DNA from 3 places in the Ensifer sp. SL37 genome. Region 1 is predicted to be linked to each of the others. Evidence: riboswitches for the same ligand, from Rfam matches in the RefSeq annotation. Region 1 holds a riboswitch; each other region holds the start of a gene.

Region 1 (2,262 bases):
GAAGAACAAGGTTCGCGTCGTCGGCCCGACCTACCTGCCGCAGGAAGAAACCGCCATCGACCTCAAGCATCCGAAGGGACCGGCCTATCAGCCGGTCCAGAATTGATCGGACGAGGCCTTACGCCTTCTCCTTGCTGCGTCCCCATCCGTCTTCGAAAACCAGCTCGTCGAGCGGCAGGCGCTGGCGCCAGCCCTTCACGGCGAGTTCCGGCTGCTGATAGAGGCGATCGACATAGCCGAGGCAGAGCCAGGCAACGATCTCGATATGATCTGGGATGCCGAGAATCGCCTTGATCTCGGCCTCGTGGAAAATGCTCACCCAGCCGACGCCCACCCCTTCGGCCCGCGCAGCAAGCCAGAGGTTTTGCACGGCGCAGACGGTGGAATAGACGTCCATCTGCGGATTGTGGGTGCGCCCGAGTACGACGGCACCGCCGCGCGTGCGGTCGCAGGTGACACAGATGCTGAGCGGCGCCTTGCGGATGCCTTCCAGCTTCAGCGCACGGTACTTGGCCTGTTGTTCCGCCTCGAACATCAGCGCGGCCTCGTCATTGGCGCGGCGAAACGCCTGCCAGACGCGCTCACGCGTTTCTTCCGCCCGCACCAGCACGAAGTTCCACGGCTGCATGAAGCCCACGGACGGGGCGCTGTGCGCAGCGGCCAGCAGGCGCAAGATCAGATCATCCGGCAATGGCGCGGGCAGGAATTCATCGCGCACGTCGCGACGTGTCGAGATGGCACGGTAGACGGCCTCCCGCTCTGGCAGCGAAAAGGCACCGGCAGCCGCAAGGCCGCCTTTCGGTTCAGTCAGCATCGTTCGATCCCCAACAATGCGAAAACCTCCCGCCGTCCACGCGGGGTTCGGTCTATCTCGCCAGGCCGGTCTTCTGACTTCGGTTCAACCGATCACCTCGCCTTCCCAGATCGATTGAAGATCCAGTGGCAAAACCTTGAATCAATTCAAGGCTCTCTTAGACGCGATCGTCCCCGTCACAGCGTTGGGCACGTTCCGGAATGACACCGGATTCCCGATTCTCCCGCTCTCGCGGGCACCTGACGACGGCACTAAGTGCACAGCCGTTTGAGAAAGACAAGCGGCGCCAACCCGGTCGAGACATGGCGCGCCACTTTCCGCCGGCTACTTTCGAGCTTAGTCGTTTGCCTCCGCCTCAAAGCGGAGCGACCGGATGCGGCGAACCGTCATAGGCGCCCCAGACCGACTGATCGAAGCAAATCACCGATCCGGTCATCAGCCCGGACTCGGCCGACGACAGATAGGCGCAGGCCCGCGCCACTTCGGCCGGATCGACGAGCCGACCGAAAGGCTGGCCGGCCGCCGCCTTTTCGAGCCAATCGGCAGCCGCGCCATGAAACTCGCGCTGGATGCGGTCTTCGCCTTCGGACGCCATCCAGCCGATATTCAGCCCGTTGACGCGAATGCGGTTGCGAAGAAGCGCATAAGCCGTGTTTTTGGTCAGCGTTTCGAGGGCGCCTTTCGACGAACAATAGGCGGCAATGAACGGCTGGCCGGCCATCGCCGACATCGAGCCGATGTTGACGATCGTGCCCTCGGTCTTCTCCCGCCGCATGATCTTCACCGCCTCCTGCATCAGGAAGAACGGCGCGCGCACATTGATCGCGAACATGCGGTCGAAGAGTTCGGGCGTGGTATCGAGGATCGTGCCACGGTCGGTAATAGCTGCGGCGTTGACCAGCGCATCGACCCGGCCGAATTCCGCGTCGCAAGCGGCGACCACCTTGCGGGCGTCCTCTACTTTTTCCAGATCGGCCTCGACATAGACGACTTTCGCGCCACTTGCCTTGCCGATCTGCTCGGCCTTCGCCCGCCCCTTGGCGGCGTTGCGGCCGCAGATGACGATGCCTTCAGCGCCGCGTTCGGCGAAAAGGCCAGCAATCGTCGCGCCCAGTCCCTGCGTACCACCGGTGACGATGGCGATCTTGCCTTGCAATTGTCCACTCATCGAATTCCTCCCTCGGAAATGATCGTTTGAAACGGCTGCGGCTCCCGGCTGAAACACACCGGGAGCCTGTCAAATTGTAACTCGCTCGTCAGCTCAGCTTGCGCTTCGCCTGCGCCTCCAGCACCGAGAGAAACTCTTGTTCGCCCGTCCCCGCAGTGAGAGCCTCGCGCATCAACTGCGCCTGCGTCTTCGGCGCCAACCCGCCGAGTGGCGGATCCCGGTCGAGATTGGTGGGGAACGAATAGCCTTCGGCACAGGAGGAGATCGCGTTGGCCGCTTC
Region 2 (2,262 bases), on a different contig from region 1:
CGCCGGTAAACTGATGCACCTGGCCTTCCAGATCCTCGAAACGGTAGGAGGCCTGGTAGGTGGCGTTGTAGCGGTTACCGTCGTTCCAACTATCGCCCGAGGCTTCGGTGCGGTCGAACCGGTAGATGTCGTTGCCGGAAAACCGCGCCTTCTGCGTCAGGGCGCCGTCAAGCGCCTCGTTGGTGATGCCGATCGAGCCATAAAATTCGCGGCTCTTGCTGTAGTCGTCGGCGTCGTAGGTCTGAGCCGTATCATAGTCTTGCGGATCGGTGTCGGTGCGGCGGTTGACGTGACGCAGCGTTCCGTCGATCGACGTCTCGGGTGAGAGGTCGACATTGAACTTGCCATTGAGCGTGCCGTTGCGGTCGCCGTCATCCTCGTTGCCGAGGTCCGAAATGTTGAAGCCGCCCGACCGTCGAAGCGCGCCCGACAACGAATAGTCGTAGTTCTCGGCGCCGCCTCGCGTTGAGAGCGCCCCCATCCAGGTGCCGTCGGTTCCCACTTCGGTGCGGGCCGTCGATACAGGCGCCCCGCGCTCGCCGCGCTTGGTGATGATGTTGATCACACCGGCCATCGCGTTCGCGCCCCAGAAGGTGCTTTGCGGGCCGCGCAGGACCTCTATGCGCTCGATGTCGTCGGCAATCAGGCTGCCGAAATCGAACTCGCCCTGCCCGTCGTCATTGGCCTCGACGCCGCCAATCATGACGAGCACGTGGTTGCCTTCGGCGCCGCGCATACGGACCTGCGTCAGGCCGCCATTGGTGCCGGTCCGCGACACGGAGACCCCGGGGACAAGCCGGAGCGCATCCGAGACAAACCGGATCTGGTTCTGTTCGATCTGTTCGCCGGATATGACCGTGATGGCACGGCCGGATTTCTTGAGTTCGACGTCGGTCAGGCCATCCCCGACGACGATGGCATCTAGTTTCGTCGGCTTTTCGTCTTCAGCAAGCGCCTGCTGCACCAAGGCAAGCACAAGCAGGGAGGTCCCCGCCAGTCGGACATTCATCTCTTCCCCCACGGCAGGATGACCTCCACGGTACCGCACCGCGGGCACTTCAAGCGCCACGGCGACATCGTTTTGACAATGTCACCGCTACGGACGGCCGCGCCTTGGACAAACCCCGTATCCAGGCATGGGTGACCGGTAACAGGCAGGTCTCCTGACTTCCGCGTTATCGCTTGGCCTCGCCTTCCCGCGCTGGAAAGCACAGTGGCTCGTTGAGGCAAGCTCGGCGGTTACAGTTGCGGGGGGCAGTCACGGGTTCGGCCCCTGATGGGTAGTCCTCACCGTGTTCCCTTTTCATCCGTCGATCCGACGGAACCTGTTCCGTGCCACGTCTTTAGCGCTGTGAGGAAGTTGGGGTCAATAGCCGCTAGACTCCGCCCACGGCAACTTTGGGCGGCGCCGCGGTAGGCAAGCGGTTCTTGGCTAAGCATTCGAACGCCGAAGTGCTTCACCCCGTGCGTGGTGTAAAGCCAGAGGAATTCTTGTTGAACCAGATGGCGCATTCCCCGCCGGTCACGGGTGCTTATTGCATTATTAGTTCAAAACAATGCTAGCAAGGCGTCAGGTGCTCCACTGTCCTTCGTTCATCGGGATGTTGCTCGATGTCGTGGCAATAGATGGATGTAACGCATCGCATGCATGGCGCGATTCAAGTCCTGTGTTCTTGCCGGTTCTTGATCTTTACGTGCTTCTGGTGCCAGGGCGCGACGATGACAGCAGTGACATCGGACAAGGTTCAGCCATGTATCGAGCGCCGATAGCAGCTTTTGAACGGGGATTACGGAGAGACGCATGCTGAATGATTTCAAGGAGTTTATTGCCCGCGGCAACGTGATAGATCTTGCGGTCGGTGTCATCATTGGCGCCGCCTTCAACAAGATCGTCACGTCGATCGTCGAAGACTTGGTGATGCCGATCGTCGGAGCGCTGACCGGCGGAGGTTTCGATTTCTCCAACTATTTCCTGCCGCTCTCTTCGAATGTAACGGCGACATCTCTCGCCGCTGCCCGTCAGCAAGGTGCCGTCTTTGCCTATGGCAATTTCATCACCGTGCTCATCAACTTCCTGATCCTTGCCTGGATTATCTTCGTGATGGTGAAGGCGGTGAACCGCATGCGCGCGTCGATCGAGAAGAAGAAGGAAGACGAGGCGCCGGCCGCCGCGCCACCGCAGGACATCCTGCTCCTTGGTGAAATCCGCGATCTGTTGAGGCAGCGCGCGTAGCCTTTGGACGCGGCCCAGATCAGTCAGGG
Region 3 (2,262 bases), 2.8 Mb from region 1:
ACTGGATCGAGGTGTGGAACCCGTTGATCCGCTTATGGGTCGTGTCGCCGGCGGTGCTGAGCTTCTTGCCCGTCCTGTCTGCGACTTCCTCATAGCTCAAATACCTGCGTTCGCTCGGCAACCATTGCCTGCGGTTGATCCGGCCCGTGCGCAGGAATTCGGTATGAACCGCCACCTTCGGCGGGATTGTCGGCAGCTTTTCGGCTGCCGCGTCGTAGTATCTCAACTTTGCCATGATCGTCAGCGCGCCATCTGCCTGCCTGCAGGACCTCTCTCGTCCGCCGGCTAGGCTAGCGGCTCATGGTTAATGAATGATTTCCCCCTGGCTGCATCATTAGCGTTCTCTATCTGACGCGATGTCGCAAACGGGCGAAACCCTCCCGCATCTGCGCCGACCGCGCCGCAAAAGTCGGCAAATGCCCAAGATGTGATCTATCTATATGTTTGCAATGTAAAAATTCTAAGACGGTGGCCTTTTGTGGCGGTTTTTTCCGTGTCGTCATTCTGGAATTGGATGTCGCTATCGGGCAGCTGCCAAGGCGACTTCCGCGATTACATATCCTTACTCAAGGTGCCGTCTTCGAAGGGAAGATGGAGAATTGGGAAGCCGGTCAAATCCCGGCGCTGCCCCCGCAACGGTGGTGGAGCGAAAGCCTCGGCAAAGGCCACTGGACGGTTCGTCCGGGAAGGCGCCGGGCAGGTCCGAAAGGACGGCTCCTGAGCCCGGAAACCAGCCTTGACGGACATAACCGTAACGGGTTGCGGCGGGCAGCCGGATCGGAGCCTCAAACGCATGGGTGTGCGCCCGTGCGGGTTCCTGTCCTGCCTCTCCGAAACATGGCGCATGAGGACAGGACATGGACACCAGAAACGATATGCTTCGAAAGCTGAAGGGCAGGCGGGACGGCTACAGCCTCGACCGGGCCTTTTACATCGATCCCGACTACTACAGGCAGGATCTGGAAAACATCTGGTACAAGGATTGGCTGTTCATCGGCCATGACTGCGAGATCCCGCGGGCCGGCAATTACTTCACCGTCCAGGTCGGCGACTACCCCGTTGTCATCACCCGCGACCGCCAGGGCGCCATCCGGGCGCTGCACAATTCCTGCCGCCACCGCGGCTCGCGCGTCTGCACGCAGGCGAAAGGCTCGTCGGCAAAGCTTGTCTGTCCCTATCACCAGTGGACCTACGAACTCGATGGCTCGCTGCTCTTCGCCCGGCAGATGGGAGAGGATTTCGACAAGGCCGCCCACAGTCTGAAGCCGATCCATTGCGAAACGGTCGGCGGCTACATCTTCATCAACCTGTCGGAAAAGCCGATGGATTTCACGGCGTTCCGCGACATGGCCTTGCCCTATCTCGCGCCGCATCGGCTCGGCGAAACCAAGGTCGCGTTCGAAAGCACCATCATCGAGAAGGGCAACTGGAAGCTCGTCTGGGAAAACAACCGCGAATGCTACCATTGCGCCGCCAATCATCCGGAACTCTGCCGCACCTATCCTGAGGCGCCGACGGCGACCGGGGTGCAGGGCGCCAAGGATGATCCTGTGATCGCCGAACATTGGGCGAAGTGCGAGGCCGAGGGCCTGCCGAGCGAATTTAAGATGTCGCCGACCGGTCAGTTCCGCGCCGCCCGCATGCCGCTTGTCGACAATGCCGAAAGCTACACCATGTCGGGCGCCCGCGCCGTCAGGCGGGCCCTGTCCGCCGACGTCTCCCAGAGCCAGATCGGCACGCTCTTGATGTTCCACTATCCCACCACCTGGAACCATGTGCTCGCCGACCACGCCATCACCTTCCGGGTGCTGCCGCTCGGGCCCGAACTGACGCAGGTGACGACGAAGTGGCTCGTCAACAAGGATGCGGTCGAAGGCGTCGACTACAATCTAGAAGAACTGACGCATGTCTGGACCGAGACCAACGACCAGGACCGTCAGATCGTCGAGGAAAATGCCTTCGGCATCCGCTCACCGGCCTATGAGCCCGGTCCCTATTCGCCCGAGCACGAGGGTGGCGTGATGCAGTTCGTCGAGTGGTACTGCAAGTTCATGGAGCAGCGCCTTGCCGGCGACGCGGCTCCGCTTTCAAGGGTCGCCTGACATGCAGATGGCCTCTTCGTTTCACCATTTCGACGCGCTGCATGTCTGGATCGACCGGCAGCAGATGCTCGAATGCACATCCGCGGTCGTCGAGACCGCCGATGTCATGACCTTCACCTTCCGGGCCGAAAAGCCCGCCTGGTTTCGCTATCTGCCCGGG

The links. Region 1 has a riboswitch for cobalamin ahead of bluB (5,6-dimethylbenzimidazole synthase). Riboswitches for the same ligand answer to the same signal wherever they lie in the genome.
Region 2: another riboswitch for cobalamin. It lies ahead of OVA00_RS09960 (TonB-dependent receptor plug domain-containing protein); the one in region 1 lies ahead of bluB (5,6-dimethylbenzimidazole synthase).
Region 3: another riboswitch for cobalamin. It lies ahead of OVA00_RS14990 (aromatic ring-hydroxylating oxygenase subunit alpha); the one in region 1 lies ahead of bluB (5,6-dimethylbenzimidazole synthase).

Annotation. Positions count from the first base shown of each region.
Region 1 covers NZ_JAPPRN010000006.1:3,411,521-3,413,782, reverse strand. The annotation lists gene OVA00_RS28855 (DUF2865 domain-containing protein) at 1-106, shown strand, start outside; gene bluB (5,6-dimethylbenzimidazole synthase) at 119-814, opposite strand; cobalamin riboswitch at 861-1,072, opposite strand; gene OVA00_RS28845 (SDR family oxidoreductase) at 1,170-1,982, opposite strand; gene OVA00_RS28840 (phytanoyl-CoA dioxygenase family protein) at 2,071-2,262, opposite strand, start outside.
Region 2 covers NZ_JAPPRN010000002.1:434,757-437,018, forward strand. The annotation lists gene OVA00_RS09960 (TonB-dependent receptor plug domain-containing protein) at 1-1,009, opposite strand, end outside; cobalamin riboswitch at 1,137-1,344, opposite strand; gene mscL (large conductance mechanosensitive channel protein MscL) at 1,802-2,233, shown strand.
Region 3 covers NZ_JAPPRN010000006.1:571,762-574,023, reverse strand. The annotation lists gene OVA00_RS14995 (DUF6656 family protein) at 1-235, opposite strand, end outside; cobalamin riboswitch at 553-753, shown strand; gene OVA00_RS14990 (aromatic ring-hydroxylating oxygenase subunit alpha) at 858-2,102, shown strand; gene OVA00_RS14985 (hybrid-cluster NAD(P)-dependent oxidoreductase) at 2,104-2,262, shown strand, end outside.